DNA from 3 places in the Streptomyces sp. LZ34 genome. Region 2 is predicted to be linked to each of the others. Evidence: riboswitches for the same ligand, from Rfam matches in the RefSeq annotation. Region 2 holds a riboswitch; each other region holds the start of a gene.
What was found. A riboswitch is a leader RNA that binds a small molecule or an ion and turns the genes downstream of it on or off. The one in region 2 is predicted to bind cyclic di-AMP.
Positions count from the first base shown of each region.

Region 1: linked by a shared signal. The riboswitch ahead of ACWY4P_RS31625 (transglycosylase family protein) and the one ahead of ACWY4P_RS24325 (M23 family metallopeptidase) in region 2 are both predicted to bind cyclic di-AMP.
Region 3: linked by a shared signal. The riboswitch ahead of ACWY4P_RS30355 (NlpC/P60 family protein) and the one ahead of ACWY4P_RS24325 (M23 family metallopeptidase) in region 2 are both predicted to bind cyclic di-AMP.

Region 1 covers NZ_CM132680.1:7,584,731-7,590,198, forward strand. Annotated here, with positions in the region: gene ACWY4P_RS31620 (transglycosylase family protein) at 1-868, shown strand, start outside; cyclic di-AMP (ydaO/yuaA leader) riboswitch at 1,130-1,302, shown strand; gene ACWY4P_RS31625 (transglycosylase family protein) at 1,304-1,990, shown strand; gene eno (phosphopyruvate hydratase) at 2,173-3,453, shown strand; gene ACWY4P_RS31635 (FtsB family cell division protein) at 3,591-4,085, shown strand; gene ACWY4P_RS31640 (DUF501 domain-containing protein) at 4,146-4,739, shown strand; gene ACWY4P_RS31645 (Ppx/GppA phosphatase family protein) at 4,736-5,468, shown strand, end outside.
Region 2 covers NZ_CM132680.1:6,038,538-6,044,005, forward strand. Annotated here, with positions in the region: gene ACWY4P_RS24320 (aldo/keto reductase) at 1-966, opposite strand, end outside; gene ACWY4P_RS24325 (M23 family metallopeptidase) at 1,140-2,291, opposite strand; cyclic di-AMP (ydaO/yuaA leader) riboswitch at 2,303-2,429, opposite strand; gene ACWY4P_RS24330 (PP2C family protein-serine/threonine phosphatase) at 2,715-3,893, opposite strand; gene ACWY4P_RS24335 (DUF6227 family protein) at 4,141-4,920, opposite strand; gene ACWY4P_RS24340 (hypothetical protein) at 5,363-5,468, shown strand, end outside.
Region 3 covers NZ_CM132680.1:7,316,354-7,321,821, reverse strand. Annotated here, with positions in the region: gene pcrA (DNA helicase PcrA) at 1-1,600, opposite strand, end outside; cyclic di-AMP (ydaO/yuaA leader) riboswitch at 1,757-1,935, shown strand; gene ACWY4P_RS30355 (NlpC/P60 family protein) at 1,944-3,131, shown strand; gene ACWY4P_RS30350 (L,D-transpeptidase) at 3,190-3,837, opposite strand; gene ACWY4P_RS30345 (hypothetical protein) at 3,996-4,349, opposite strand; gene ACWY4P_RS30340 (NlpC/P60 family protein) at 4,646-5,468, shown strand, end outside.

The sequences.
Region 1 (5,468 bases), 1.5 Mb from region 2:
CGAGTGCGAGAGCGGAGGGATGTGGAGCGCCAACGGAGGCAATGGCTTCTATGGCGGTCTTCAGATCACCTTGGACATGTGGAAGAAGTACGGCGGCCAGCAGTACGCCCCACGCCCCGACCTCGCCAGCCGCTCCCAGCAGATAGCCATCGCCCAGGCGATCCTCGGCGACCGCGGCCCGGACGCCTGGCCGAGCTGTGCGCTGGGCGCCGGGCTCGCCGGCCTCGGCGACGTGCTGGAGGTGGACCCCGGCGGGAAGGGCGCGCCGGGGGCCAAGGGGTCGAAGGAGCCCACGGGGATCGACGACTCGACGACGGGTGAATCGTCCGATAACTCCGATCGGGGCGATCAGTCCGATAGTTCTGATAGTCCTGGTAACTCCGGTAGTTCTGGAGAATCCGATACGTCCGACAAGGCCGGTAAGCCGGATCCCTCCGCGACCGCCGACGGCAAGTCCGGCGAGAAGGACGGGAAGTCCGGCGACGCCGCCGACGAGACATCCCGCGAGGAGGGCGGCTCCGCGTCCGACGAGGGCGACGCGAAGGGCGAGGACTCCTCCACCTCCACCGGCCGCCACCGCGGTGCGCCCGACGCCCGGGAGCAGGAGTCCGGAGACGCGGTGGACGACGACGCCCGGTCCTCGGGGCGCCACGCTTCGCGCGACGGTGCGGAGCGCACCGAGACGCCCCTTCCGCCCCTCGGGCGCGCGGACAACGCCGTGCGCGGCGGTGACAACCTGTCAGACATCGCGGACGACCAGGAGGCGGATGGAGGGTGGGCCGAGCTCTACGGGGCCGATGAAACCCTCCTCGGAACCGACCCGGACCTCGTTCACCCTGGTCAGCGTCTCGATCTCAGCGCCAGATAGCGGCAGTTCGGGGTGAATTGCCCGATCTGGCGGCGGTGAGACATACATCTCGTCACATCGCCCGGCGTGTGTCAGCTGTCCGATCTTTCCGCACCCGGCCTCACCTGCGTAGATGTGGGACGGCTGGGTGCGGATACCGCCTCATTCGCTGGGATGTCGGGGTTTGAACCTCGTCGGAAGGTGTGTTTAACGTCTTTCCGCTCGCCACCGCGGGCACCGTCGATCGTCACGCCGAGTCCTGCCGGCGGTCGGGGGGAACCCGACGCGTCAGCGCCGAAGGCAGGAGCGGGGGAACCAAGGTAGGCGCCGTAGCGGCCCGGAGACGGGCTCGTTCGGCTCGGGGTGAAGCCAAGGTGCGGTCAGCCGCACCCGGCCGGGCAACTCACATGGCCCGAACCCGACAGCTCACCTCGTAGGCGTCGGTGAGGAACGAACATGCGTAACGACAAGGGTAAGCACCGCCGTCCCTCCAAGGTCACCCGCATCGCCGCGCTCGCCGGCATCGCAGGTGCGGCCGTCGCCGCACCGCTCCTGGGGGCCACCTCCGCATCGGCCGCGACCACCGCTCAGTGGGACACGGTCGCGCAGTGCGAGTCCGGCGGCAACTGGTCGATCAACACGGGTAACGGCTTCTACGGCGGCCTCCAGTTCACCAACTCCACCTGGGCCGCGTACGGCGGCACGGCCTTCGCGCCCCGCGCCGACCTGGCCACCAAGGACCAGCAGATCCAGATAGCCGAGAAGGTCCTGGCCGGGCAGGGCAAGGGCGCCTGGCCGGTCTGCGGCACGGGCCTGACCACCACGGGCACCCCGACCCCCGCCACCACCACGACCCAGCCCGCGAAGCCGGCCCAGCCCGCCAAGCCGGCTGCCAAGCCCGCGCAGCCGGCCGCGCCGAAGGCGCAGCCCCGCGGCGAGGACGAGCACGCCGGGCGCGGGCAGGCCCGCCACGCGGTCAAGAAGGGCGACGGCGAGTACAAGGTCAAGTCCGGTGACACCCTCTCCAAGATCGCCGATGCGCGCCACGTCGAGGGCGGCTGGAAGAAGCTCTTCGAGCTGAACAAGGACATCGTCGAGGACGCCAACCTGATCTACCCGGGCCAGCAGCTCCACCTTTCCTGACCCTCCCCGCCGGGCCTCCCCCACCCCGGCCCCCCTCGACCCCGACACCCCCGAAGACGGCCCCGGCCGGGTGCGCCGCCCCCCCCACGCGAGGCGCGCCCCGCCGGGGCTTCGTCGGGTGGGCCCCCCGGGCCCGTTAGGCTCGTGCTGCAGAACCACAGACCCATACGAAGGAGATCCTCGTGCCGTCCATCGACGTCGTCGTAGCTCGCGAGATCCTCGACTCGCGAGGCAACCCCACGGTCGAGGTCGAGGTCGGCCTCGACGACGGCAGCACCGGCCGTGCCGCCGTGCCCTCCGGTGCCTCCACCGGTGCCTTCGAGGCCCTTGAACTCCGCGACGGCGACAAGAACCGTTACGGCGGCAAGGGCGTCGAGAAGGCCGTCCTCGCCGTCATCGAGCAGATCGGTCCGGAGCTCGTCGGCTACGACGCCACCGAGCAGCGCCTGATCGACCAGGCGATGTTCGACCTGGACGCCACCCCGGACAAGTCCTCGCTCGGCGCCAACGCCATCCTCGGTGTCTCGCTCGCGGTCGCGCACGCCGCCTCCGAGGCCTCCGACCTCCCGCTCTTCCGGTACCTGGGCGGCCCGAACGCCCACCTCCTGCCGGTCCCGATGATGAACATCCTCAACGGCGGCTCGCACGCCGACTCCAACGTGGACATCCAGGAGTTCATGATCGCGCCGATCGGCGCCGAGTCCTTCTCCGAGGCGCTGCGCTGGGGCACCGAGGTCTACCACACCCTGAAGTCCGTGCTGAAGGAGCGGGGCCTGTCCACCGGCCTCGGCGACGAGGGCGGCTTCGCCCCGAACCTGAACTCCAACCGCGACGCCCTGGACCTGATCGTCGAGGCGATCAAGAAGGCCGGCTACCAGCCGGGCCAGGACATCGCGCTGGCGCTCGACGTCGCCGCCTCCGAGTTCTACAAGGACGGCTCCTACACCTTCGAGGGCCAGTCGCGCAGCGCCGCCGAGATGACCGCGTACTACGCGGAGCTGGTCGACGCGTACCCGCTGGTCTCCATCGAGGACCCGCTGAACGAGGAGGACTGGGACGGCTGGAAGACGATCACCGACCAGCTCGGTGACCGGGTCCAGCTGGTCGGCGACGACCTGTTCGTCACCAACCCGGAGCGGCTGGCCCGCGGCATCGAGAGCGGCACCGCGAACTCGCTGCTGGTCAAGGTCAACCAGATCGGCTCGCTGACCGAGACCCTGGACGCCGTCGAGCTGGCCCAGCGCAACGGCTTCAAGTGCATGATGTCGCACCGCTCCGGTGAGACCGAGGACGTCACCATCGCGGACCTGGCCGTCGCCACCAACTGCGGCCAGATCAAGACCGGCGCCCCCGCCCGCTCCGAGCGCGTGGCCAAGTACAACCAGCTGCTGCGCATCGAGGAGATCCTCGACGACGCGGCGGTGTACGCGGGCCGCTCCGCCTTCCCGCGCTTCAAGGGCTGAACCGCCCCGACCTGGCAGTCGCGTCGCCTGACAGCCGCACCTGACTGGCAGGCGCCGCCTGACGCACGTCCCCGGCCCCGGTCCCGTACCGTGGCCGGGGACGGCGTACGTAGCGAAGTCACAACCGGGGAGGCGACGTGCCGGCGGATCGGGATCGGTTCTCCACCGCGACCAGGCTCAGGGCGCTCGGCGAGCAGGCCGCCGCCCGTGTCTACCGCGCCCGCATCCGACGCCGCCGCAGCCGGCTCACCGGCCGGGCCGCGCTGCTCGCGCTGGTCGTCTGCTCGCTCGTGGTGGCCCTCGCCTACCCGATGCGGCAGTACATCTCGCAGCGCTCGGACATCTCCGACCAGCGGCGCCAGGCCCAGAACGAGCGCGAGGCCGTCAAGCAGCTGCGCGAGGAGAAGGCCAGGCTCCAGGACCCCGCGTATATCGAGCAGCAGGCCCGCGAGCGGCTGCACTTCACGCTGCCGGGGGAGACCGGCTACAGCGTGGTCGACGGCAGCGGCAAGGCCGAGCGCTCGTCCGACCAGAGCGCGGCCGGCCGCCCCTGGTACAGCAACATGTGGGAAAGCGTCGACGCCGCAGACAACGCAGACGCCACAGACGCCGCGGGCCGCGCGAAGCGCTGACCGAAGAACCGGCCGCCGGAGGCGACCGGCCCCGAACCGATCGAAGAGAACTTCCGAGCCATGGACACGCCCCCTCCGCAGACGGAACCCACCGCGCCCACCGACGCGGACATCGCCGCCGTCAAGGAGCAGCTGAACCGCCTCCCGCGCGGGCTGCGCGCCGTCGCGCACCGCTGCCCCTGCGGCAATCCGGACGTCGTCGAGACCGCGCCGCGGCTCGAGGACGGCTCGCCCTTCCCGACCGTCTACTACCTGACCTGCCCGCGCGCCGCTTCCGCGATCGGCACGCTGGAGGCCGAGGGCGTGATGAAGGAGATGACGGCCCGGCTGGCGACCGACCCCGAACTGGCCGACGCCTACCGGGCGGCCCACGAGGACTACCTCGCGCGCCGTGACGCGATCGAGGTGCTGGAGGGCTTTCCGAGCGCGGGCGGGATGCCGGACCGGGTCAAGTGTCTGCATGTCCTCGTCGCCCACTCCCTCGCCGCGGGCCCGGGGGTCAACCCGCTCGGGGACGAGGCCCTCGCCATGCTGCCCACGTGGTGGGCGAAGGGGCCGTGCGTGGCACCGTGCGGCGGGGCGGCGGATGCGGAAAAGAGCGCGGAAAAGAGCGGGGAGAAGAGCGGGGAGAAGAGCGCGGGGGAGAGAGCATGACCCGCGTCGCGGCCGTGGACTGCGGCACCAACTCGATCCGGCTGCTGGTGGCCGACGCCGACCCGGCCACCGGCCGGATCACCGAGCTCGACCGCCGGATGCGGATCGTCCGGCTCGGCCAGGGCGTGGACCGCACCGGGCGGCTGGCCCCCGAGGCCCTGGAGCGCACCTTCGCGGCCTGCCGTGAGTACGCGGAGGTGATCGGCGGGCTCGGCGTGGAGCGGGTCCGCTTCGTCGCCACCTCCGCCTCCCGCGACGCCGAGAACCGCGACGAGTTCGTGCGCGGAGTCGTGGAGATCCTGGGCGTGGAGCCCGAGGTGATCAGCGGCGACCAGGAGGCGGAGTTCTCCTTCACGGGCGCCACCAAGGAGCTGACCGACCGTGAGGGGTTCGCGCGGCCGTATCTGGTGGTGGACATCGGCGGCGGCTCGACCGAGTTCGTGGTCGGCGACGACCATGTGCGGGCCGCGCGCAGCGTGGACATCGGCTGTGTGCGGATGACCGAGCGCCATCTGGTCGTGGACGGACGGATCACCGATCCGCCGACGGTCCATCAGATCACCGCCATACGGGCCGACATCGAGCGGGCCCTGGATCTCGTCGAGGAGACGGTGCCGATCCGGGAGGCGGGCAGTCTGGTCGGGCTGGCGGGCTCGGTCACCACCGTCGCCGGCATCGCGCTGGAGCTGCCGGAGTACGACTCCGCCGCCATCCACCACTCGCGCGTCT
Region 2 (5,468 bases):
CTCCGATGCCGACGTCAGCAGCGCCAGCTCCTCCTTCGTCAGCTTCAGGTCCGCCACCGCCAGCAGCGCCGGAAGCTGGTCCACCGTGCGCGCGCTCGCGATCGGGGCGACGACCGCGGGCTGGGCCGCCAGCCAGGCCAGGGCCACCGTCGCGTGCTCGGCGCCGTGGTTGGCGGCCACGTCGTCGAGTGCGGCGAGGACCTTCTGGCCGCGCTCGGTCTCCAGGTGCTGGGCCGCGCCCTGGGCGCGGGCGCTGTCGACCGAGGCGCCGGGGCGGTACTTGCCGGTGAGGAAGCCGGACGCGAGGGAGTAGTACGGGACGGTCGCCACGCCATGGCGGGCGGCGACGTCGGCGAGCGGGCCCTCGAAGGTGTCGCGGGAGACCAGGTTGTAGTGCGGTTGCAGGGCCACGTAGCGGGCCAGGCCCTCCTTCGCCGAGAAGTCCAGGGACGCCTCGAGGCGCTCGGCGGAGATGTTGGAGGCCGCTATCTCGCGGACCTTGCCCGCCTTCACCAGCTCGTCCAGCGTGGAGATGATCTCCTCCACCGGCACCGAGGTGTCGTCGAAGTGGGTGTAGTAAAGGTCGATGTAGTCGGTGCGCAGGCGCTTCAGGGACTCCTCGACGCCCGCCTTGATCGCCGCGGCGGACAGGCCGCGGGGCGTCGGGACGCCGGCGCCCACCTTGGTCGCGAGGACGATGTCGGAGCGGTTGCCCCGGGAGGCGAACCAGTTGCCGAGGATGGTCTCGGACTCCCCGCCCGAGTTGCCCGGCACCCACGCGGAGTAGACGTCCGCGGTGTCGACGAAATTGCCGCCCGCCGCCACGTAGGCGTCGAGCACGGCGAAAGACTCGGCTTCGTCCGCCGTCCAGCCGAAGACGTTCCCGCCGAGGGAGAGCGGGGATACGGACAGGTTGCCGATCTGCTTGCGGTTGTCGGTCTGCTCGCTCTGCTTGGTATCAGCCATGCATTGTTTCAGCGCGGAGGCGGAGGGGGGTATTCCGTCATACGGGCCAATGATCGGCAAAAAACCGACGGCCCTGGCGTCAAGGGGGGAGAGAGCGCCAAGGCCGCCGGGGTATGGGGGACCGGGTCAGCAGGTCATCGGGCCGACGTCGCCAGGGGGCGGGGTCGGGGCGGTCACGGGTTCAGTCCGTGGTCGCGGAGCCAGGGCATCGGGTTGATCGGGCTGCCGCCGCCCGGGCGGACCTCCAGGTGGAGGTGCGGGCCGGTCACATTGCCCGTGGCACCGACGCGGCCGACGACCTCGCCCGTCGTCACCGAGCCCGACGTACGGACCATCGACGACAGGTGGCAGTACCAGATCTCGGTGCCGTCGTTCAGCTTGAGCACGATGCGGTAGCCGTACGAACCGGCCCACCCGGCCGACTTGATCGTGCCGCCGTGCAGCGCCTTGACCGGGGTGCCGGTCGGGGCCGCGAAGTCCTGGCCGGTGTGGTCGGCCGACCACATGTCGCCGGCCTGGCCGAAGGACGCGGTCAGGGTGTACGAGGCGACGGGGAGGGTGTACTGGGCGGCGAGCTTGGCCAGGCGCTCGGCCTCGGCCTTCTTCCTGGCCGCCTCCTCCGCCTTCCGCTTGGCCTCGGCCTCGGCGGCCTTCTTCTTGGCTTCGGCCTCGGCCTCCCGCTTCGCCTCCGCGTCGGCGGCCTTCTTGGCAGTGGCGGCGGCCTTCGTGGCGGCGGCGTCGGCCGCGGCCACGCGCTGCGACTCGTCGGCGGCGTTCTGCTGGTTCTCGGCCTGCTGAAGGATGCGGGCGCGCAGCGCCTCGCCCGCGTCGGTGGCGCCGTTCGCCTCGTCCTGGGAGGTCAGGCCCGCCTGGGAGAGGGGGGCGGCCGCGGTGGTCGAGGAGTCGCCGGAGCCGGAGCCGGAGTCCGAGAGCAGCGAGCCGATGCCGGGCAGGTCCCCCGCGTCGGGGAGGGAGTCCTTCACCTTGTCGGCGACGTGTGCGAGGTCCGGCATGGATATGGGGGCCTTGGGACGGTCCTTGGCGCTCGCCATCCCGCCCGCGCCGACCGCCGCGATCACGCCGACGCCGAGGACGGCGCCGCTGCGCGCCATCGTGCCGCCGCGCTGCTTGGCGACGCGGTGCCGGCCGCGCACCGGAGCTATGGATTCCTCGGTGGGATTCCACTCGTCCCATGTCTCGGTGTCCTGGCCGGCCCTCGCCTCGGCGGCCGGTTCGAACCAGGAGCCGTAGCGGGTGGCTGTCCCCGCTCCGGCGCCGGACGTGCGGGACGGAGCCTCTTCAAGGGCAGACCTGTTGGACGCCACGCGGGCGCACTCCTTTCCTTCCCTCTCGCCTACCGGGTTAGCTGACGGGTTCGGAGCAGGAAGGTCTCCTACGGGTCAGGTTCGACCCGATTCACCCCAAGGTTGGTGGTTCCCCGGTTCCCTTGGTGTTGCTGTTGTCGCTCTGCTGCTGGTGCTGCTGTGCGTGCGGGATTCGGCGACGGCGCACGGTGCCGCCTCTTGCGACGGCTGTAACGACCGCGCTGCGTTATCGAACGTTAATAGAGAGCGTGACCTGATTCCAAGCCGTTCCCAGGAATCAGAGCAACCTTTGAGGTGAACTTAACGCCCAGCACGGGACAGATGAGGGCGAGTCGGCAGCGACCCGGGCACGCCCGGAAACACCTTCGAACTGATCGTGCGTCAATTGTTATCCGGAGGGATCATGCTCCACTACGGAGCGTGTCAGGGCCCGGCGCCCGGCATCACCGAGGCGCGGCGCAGCGCCAGCAGCGCCGCGGTCCCGCCGCCCGTATGCCGCTCCACATCCGCCACCAACGCGTCGAGCAGCTCGGCCGGTCCGGCGAAGCGGCGGCCGCGCAGCCGGGCCGCCGGGTCGTAGAACGTGCCCTGCGCGTCGCGCGCCTCGCTCACCCCGTCGGTGAACAGCAGCAGGGTCACCCCCTCCGCGAACGACACCTCCTCCACCCGGTCCGGCCACGCCCCCAGGTCGCCCATCCCCAGCGGCAGCGCCGGCATCTCGGGGTCGGCGCGGTGCACCGAGCCGTCCCCGTCCAGCAGCAGCGGCGACGGGTGGCCGCGGTTGATCAGGCGGAGCAGGGAGTCGCCGCGGGGGATCTCGGCCAGCACCGCCGTGAGGAACCCCTCGGCCTGCTCGTCGACGTCGGCCCGCCGGGCCCGCTCGCGCCGCAGCGCCCGCTCCAGCCGCAGCGCGAGCCCCTCCAGCGTGGCCTCCTGCTCGGCGGCCTCCCGGAAGGCGCCGATGACGATCGCGACCACCTCGACCGACCCCAGCCCCTTGCCCCGCACGTCGCCGATGATCATCCGTACGCCGTGCGGGGTGTCCTGCACCGCGTACAGGTCGCCACCGATCGCGGCGTCCTGCTCCGCCGCCACATAGCGGGCCGCGACGTCCAGGCCGGCCAGGCGGGCCGGTGGCTCGGGCAGTACGGCGCGCTGGGCCGCCTCCGCGATGCCGCGCGCCGAGGCCAGCTTTTTGGAGCCGCGGCGGACGACACGGTTGAAGAGGAGGGCCAGCAGGGCGACCGTCACGACGGTGGCGATCTCGGTGGCCGACTGGACCCAGTCCCTGACGCCGTGGAATTCGGCCAGCAGGCAGGCGGCGGCTACGGCGAGGACCGCGGTCAGGGCGGTCAGCCGCAGGGGGTAGAGCGGGGCGGCGACCAGCGGGGCGGCGGCGAGGAAAGGGGCGGCGGTGTAGGTGGCCGGGGTGGTGATGTCGTAGACGACGCCGACGATGATCAGGACGCCGGGGAGCCAGAGGGCGAAGCGGCGGCCGGAAGCGCTCCTGGGCACCTCCTCGCCCCCGCGGGGCGCGTCCGTACGCGGTTGCCCGCGCCGAGGCGCACGCGGTCTCGTACGTCGCCCCGTACGCCGCCTCATGGCCTTGTACGCCGTCTCATGCGCGGGCTCGTACGGGCACTCGCACAGACACTCACACGGGCACTCGCACGGGCGCCCGAACGAGCCCTGCTCCCTCGCACCCGCACCGGTCGCTCTCGCTTTCCCCTGGTCCGCTTCCCCTGGTCCGCTCTCGCCGCCTTCACCAGGCTCCCGGGTGACGGGGCGTCGGGCGAGTCGGTGTCGGCCAGGTGGGTGCGTCAGAAACCGGCGCGGGGGCGGAGGGGCGTCAGAGGTCGACGCCGAGCGCGCGGGCGTGGCGGTCCGCCGCCAGCTCGGCGGAGACCTCGTCGAGATACACCTCGCACACCAGCCGCCCGTCGGCGGTCAGATTGTGCTCCAGCTCCCACAGGACGATCTCGTCCCCGCCGGCCAGCAGGAACGCGTGCTCATAGAAGCGGCACCATGTCGCGTCGGGGCCGCCGGAGCGGCGGCGCGGCTTCGGGGCCAGCGCGATGTCATGGGCGAACGCCGTGGCGAGCAGCTGCTCGGTGTCCACGCCGGGGCGGTCGGGGTTCTCCGCGCGACGCAGGACGCGGCGGGCGTGGTCGGCCGAGTTGTCGGATACGTACGCACGGGGGGTCTCCACCGGCGCGACGGCGTGCAGCAGTTGCTCGGGAAGCCACAGCGGTAACCCCTCCAGCTCGTCCCAGCGGGCGCCGCCGATCCGCTCGTGCACCCGGCGCTCGGCCAGGGTCAGCGCGTCCTCGTCGGCGTAGAGCTCGAAGAGCGGGCTGCGGGCCGGGCCGGTGTTGTGCTCCAGCTCCCACAGCAACAGGCTGCTGCCGTCGGGGAGCAGGAAGATATGGCGGTAGGTGCTGTAGCCGAGCGGGCCGGAGGGCTCGTTGCACTGCCGGCAGGAGCGCAGCTCGGACTGGTGCATCAGGGCGTCGCGGGCCCGGCCCAGCACCGCCTCGTCGATCTCGAAGCCGTTCTGTGCGCGGGCGAGAAGCCCCTCCAGATGCTCGGCTGGAGTGCCGCCGCCCGTGCCCGCTCGTGAGTGCCCCATGTCTGTCTCCTCCCGCCTCCCGGCCGTCCGCTCGCCGTCCCCCCGGCGACTGTTCTCGCGCACTTACCGTAGCGGCGCGACCACAGGCCGCGCGTGCGGTTCGGCGAAGCCGTCTGTGGGCCGAGCCTCACTCAGTCCTGCGTCGGAACGCTCGGATATATCACCCGTTCGGCCCGTCGAACAACTCGGACGGTGGGATTCCGGATCCGCGCGGGGTTGACGGACCTCTTCCGTATTTCGCGTAAGAGCTTCACCACTCACCCGTCACCCGGAGCCCAATCGACCGGATTCCCTTGCAGGAAGCCGCAAGGCGAGCGAGGCAAAAGGGCGACCAATTATGCCGGACGAGTGAAGTGGAAAGCCAGCCCGAAGCTTTTACAGATTTTCTTCGTTGACGTGGATGTCCGTGATTCCGCGGCAGACACCCACCGGGAGGAATTAAGTGAACATCGCAAAGAAGGCAGCCCTCTTGGCCGCGACCGCCGGCACGATTGTGCTCATCGGCGCCAGCGGCGCGTCCGCCTACAGCGGTGGCGGCGGCGGCGTCC
Region 3 (5,468 bases), 1.3 Mb from region 2:
CCGCCATGCCATAGGCCTCGTCGACCCGGCGCAGCGCCTGCGGGAAGGTGGTCTTCTCGCGCAGCGCCAGCGCGTCGATCATCGCCTCGGCGCGCTCGCCGATGCCGCGCTTGGGCACATTCAGGATCCGGCGCAGCGGGACGGAGTCCTCCGGATTGGCCAGCACCCGCAGATACGCGAGGACGTCGCGGACCTCCTTGCGCTCGTAGAAGCGCACACCGCCGACGACCTTGTACGGCAGCCCGACCCGGATGAAGACCTCTTCGAAGACACGGGACTGGGCGTTGGTCCGGTAGAAGACGGCGACATCCCCGGACCTGGCGTCGCCCGCGTCCGTCAGCCGGTCGATCTCGTCGGCGACGAACTGCGCCTCGTCATGCTCGGTGTCGGCCACATAGCCGGTGATGGTCGCCCCGGCGCCGGCGTCGGTCCACAGGTTCTTCGGGCGCCGGTTCTCATTGCGCTCGATGACGGCGTTGGCCGCGCTGAGGATCGTCTGTGTGGAGCGGTAGTTCCGTTCCAGGAGGATGGTCGTGGCGTTCGGGTAGTCCTCCTCGAACTGGAGGATGTTGCGGATCGTGGCGCCCCGGAAGGCGTAGATCGACTGGTCGGCGTCGCCCACCACGCACAGCTCGGCGACCCCGAGCCCCTCGCCGTCGCCCTCGCCGTGATCGCCGTCGGCGGCGGCCACCGGGCCCGTCCCCACCAGCTCGCGCACCAGCGTGTACTGCGCGTGGTTGGTGTCCTGGTACTCGTCGACCAGGACGTGCCGGAAGCGGCGGCGGTAGTGCTCGGCGACGTCGGGGAACGCCTGGAGCAGATTGACCGTCGTCATGATGATGTCGTCGAAGTCGAGGGCGTTGGCCTCGCGCAGCCGCGACTGGTACATCGCATACGCCTCGGCGAGCGTCTTCTCGAAGCCGTCCGAGGCCTGTCCGGCGAAGGTCTCCTCGTCGATGAGCTCGTTCTTCAGGTTGGAGATCTTGGCGCTGAAGGACTTGGGCGGATACCGCTTCGGATCGAGATCGAGGTCCCGGCACACCAGCGCCATCAGCCGCTTGGAGTCGGCCGCGTCGTAGATCGAGAAGGAGGACGTGAAGCCGAGCTTCTTGGACTCCCGGCGCAGGATGCGCACGCAGGCGCTGTGGAAGGTCGACACCCACATGGCCTTCGCGCGCGGGCCGACCAGCTCCTCGACCCGCTCCTTCATCTCGCCCGCGGCCTTGTTGGTGAAGGTGATGGCGAGGATCTGGCCGGGGTGCACCTGGCGCGCGCCGAGCAGATACGCGATGCGGTGGGTGAGCACCCGGGTCTTGCCGGACCCGGCGCCCGCGACGATCAGCAGCGGCGAGCCGGTGTGCACCACGGCGGCCCGCTGCTGCTCGTTCAGCCCCTCCAGCAGCGCGGCCGGGTCCGCCGCGGGCCGCGCCGCGCCGTCGCGGTAGTACGCGTCCCTGGGGACGGGCGCGTCGAACGCCCCGTCGAAGAGGTCGTGCGGGACGTCCTCACCGGCGGACCGGCCGTCGTCCTCGGGCGGCGGAGGCTGCTCGTCCGAGGGCCCGAGGTCCGCCAGGAAGCTGTCGTCAAAGAGGCTGCTCATCGCTCACCGAGTCTAGGGCGCCGCACTGACAGCGTACGTACGGATGTCACGAAACGGTTTCGGGGCAAATCGAACACCAGCCTTCACACGAGCCCCACACGCCCGCTACCGTCCTGCGACAGGCGGTCCGGAACCCGTCGGCGACCGCGTCGACACGGGCTGTCTCCGCCGAGTCCGGCCCCGCCGTAAGAGGCAGCCGGAGCCGGGGACCCAGAGGCACCACTGGGGTGAATCGGTCCACGCGGCGACGCCAGCCGTCCGCCGCACGGCCCGTAGGGCAGCCTTCCGACGCCCGAACCCGACAGCTAACCCGGTAGGCGGTCCACGGAAGGAGTCGCCTCCCTTGGCGTCGCACCGCAAGCCGCGGACCCGAATACTGGACTCGGCCACCGGCCGCCGCACCGCCGTCGGGGTCACCACGGCCGCCCTCGCCTCCGTCACCCTCCTCTCCCAGACGGCGAGCGCCGAGCCCGGCAAGCCCAAGCCGACGGTCGAAGAGGTCAAGAAGAAGGTCGACACGCTCTACCACCAGGCCGAATCCGCGACCCAGAGCTACAACGCCGCCAAGGAGCACACGGGCGAGCAGCGCGCCAAGGTCGACCGGCTGCTGGACAGCGTCGCCAAGCGCACCGAGAAGCTGAACGAGGCACGGCGCAAGCTGGGCAGCTATGCGGCGGCCCAGTACCGCAACGGCGGCATGGCCTCCAGCGCCGCGACCCTGCTGTTCGCCTCCGACCCGCAGGACATCTTCGACCAGTCCCATCTGATGGACCGGCTGACCGGCGAGCAGAAGAAGACCGTCGACGACTTCCTGTCGCAGCAGGCCAAGGCCGCCAAGGAGCGTACGAAGGCGGGCGAGAGCCTGGCCTCGCTGACCCGGTCGCAGCAGCAGCTGAAGACCAAGAAGAAGACCGTCCAGGACAAGCTCACCCAGGCCCGTCAGCTGCTGTCGAAGCTGACCGCCGAGGAGAAGGCGCGGCTGGCGGCGATCGAGAAGAAGAAGGAAGCGGAGGCCCGGCGCAAGGCGGCGGAGCTGGCGCAGAAGCAGCGGGAGGAGGCGGCGAAGCGGCAGCAGGAGCAGCGGGAGCAGAACCAGGAGAGCGGCTCCGACTCGTCGGGGTCTTCCGGGTCCTCGGGGTCCTCTGGGTCTTCTGGGTCCTCGGGCTCCTCCGGCTCGTACGCCACCAAGGCCGACAAGGCCATCGCCTTCGCACGGTCACAGCTCGGCAAGCCGTACGTCTGGGGCGCGACCGGCCCCAACTCCTACGACTGCTCGGGGCTCACCCAGGCCGCCTGGAAGGCCGCCGGGGTCTCACTGCCGCGCACCACCTGGGACCAGGTGAAGGTCGGCACGCGCGTATCGACCTCCGACCTCGAGCCGGGCGATCTCGTCTTCTTCTATGACGACATCAGCCATGTCGGCCTCTATATAGGCGACGGAATGATGATCCACGCCCCGAAGCCGGGCGATGTGGTCAAGAAGGCGCCGATCACCGAGATGCCGATCTACGGGAGCATCCGCCCGGCGTAGCGGCTCGCAGCCTCCCCGGGGTCCCGAGGGGCTCTCCGGGACCCCGGGAGGCGGCGGCTCAGGTGCCGGGCTTGCGGCCGTAGACGTACACGTCGTCGCCGTTGCGCAGCAGGCTCCAGTACTTCTTGGCGTCGGCCTTGCGCATGTTGACGCAGCCGTGGGAGCCGGGCGGCGACCACACGCTCCCCGCGATGGAGTGGAAGGCCTGGCCGCCGTCGAAGAACTGGCTGTACGGCATCGCGACGTCGTAGATCGTCGACCAGTGGTCGATGTGCCGCCAGTAGATCTTCTTCAGCCCGCCCCGGGTCTCATACCGGTCGCGGCCGCTGCGCACCGGCACCGGGCCGTACTTCAGCCGCGAGCCGTCCTGGATCCAGCTCAGCTGGCGGGTGAGGTCCACGCAGGCGATGCGGCCCTTGTTGGTGGGGCACTTTCTCGCCTTGTTCGGGTTGCGCCCGGCCGCCTTCTGCGAATTGATCACCTTCATCACGCCCCAGGTGACCGGCCCGGCGTAGCCGATGGTGGGGCTGATCCCATGGTTGACCTGGAACTTCTGGATCGCCAGACAGTCCGTCCGCGACTGCCGCCCGTCCACCGGGCGGCCCAGGAACTTCTCCACCTGTTTCTGGTACGGCCCGACGCTCGTCGTGCACGACGAGGCGGCCTGCGCCGGGGTGCCGAGCGCGACCGCCAGCGGCACCACCATCCCCGCCACCCCCAAGGCCACGCCCGTCCGGCGGCCCCATCCCGCAAATACCCCCACTGCCCGCTCCCTTCGGCTGCCTTGCCCGGTAAGACAGACAGTGGGGCCGGGAGGTTGTGCGGAACCTGACGGTCACTCGCGGGTTCGTACGCGTGCGCGTATCAGGTCCACAGGACGGCGATGAAGATGTTGGCCGTGGCCAGCAGCCCGACCGTGCCGAGCGCCGCCGACTCGACCTTCTCCTCGTCGCGCTTCACATAGACCAGCCCCAGGATCACGATCAGCAGCGCCAGCTTCACACCGATCTTGATGTTGTTGACGCTGTTGTCGTCGGCCTGGTTGAGCCCTACCAGCGCGGCACCGGTCACCAGCATGGTCAGCGCGCCGTGCAGCATCCCCGGGGTCATCCGCCCCTCGCCCGCGCGCATCGGCTTCAGCTGCGCCAGGAAGCCGCCGAGCAGCGCGGCGATGCCGACGATGTGCAGCCCGACGAAAACATTGATGAGGACGTCCATGGTTGGCGAGCGTAGCCCTGCCCATAGCAGCCCCCGGCAACCGGGTGGGCCACGATCGCCGTTTCGATCACGGCTGCCCCGCGAGTCATCGGCGGCCGTGCGCCAGGCGGTCGGTTACGGGCATCAGGGCACCGAATCCGTCCACTCCCGTTCATCGCACCGCCCGCCCGCGCCCGCCCGCCTAGCTTCCTCCCCCAGGTGGCAGTCCGCTTCCCGTTAACCGAGGGTCCCCGCCTCATGGGCGGGCTGCCACCTGCCTGACACAACGCGAAGGAAAGGGAAGGTGACCCGCCGCCGTGGCGTCGCACAGGAAGCCCAAGCAGCGCTCGCTCACGGGCGGCACCGCCTGGACCGCCGCCGTCGCCCTCGCGGGGGCCGCCGCCACCGCCATGAGCGGCACCGGCCACGCCGAGACCCGCCCCACCCCCGCCCAGGTGAAAGCGAAGGTGGACCAGTACCAGCGGGAGGCCGAGGAGGCCAACGAGAAGTACAACGGCGCGAAGGAGAAGGCGGGCGAGGCCCGCCAGGCGCTCGACAAGCTGCGCGACGAGGCGGCCCGCAAAACCGCGCGGCTGAACGCCTCGCGCAACGCGCTGGGCGCCTTCGCCGCCGCCCAGTACCGCTCCGGCACCGTCGCGCCCACCCTCCAGCTCGCGCTGTCGTCCTCCCCCGAGCAGTATCTGCGGCGGGCCTCGCTCGCCGACCGCGCGGGCAGCCGCCAGGCCGCCGCCGTCGCGGGCCTCGCCCGCCAGGCCCGGAAGTTACGCCAGGTGCGCGGCGAGGCGCAGGACCGGCTCGGCCAACTGCGCGGCGCTCAGGCGGCGCTCGCCCGCCACAAGGGCGTCGCCCGCAAGAAGCTCGCCGCCGCCGAGGCCCTCCTGGACCGGCTGACCGACGAGCAGCGCCGCCGCTACGAGGCCCAGGAGGCCCAGAAGGCCCAGGAGTCCCGGGAGGCTCAGGGCACCCGGGCCGGCTCCGCGCCGTACGCCACGTCGTACGCCGCGTCGGGCCGTGCGGCCCGCGCCGTCTCGTACGCGTACGGGGCGCTCGGCAAGCCGTACGTCTGGGGCGCGACCGGCCCGCAGGGCTACGACTGCTCGGGGCTGACCCAGGCCGCCT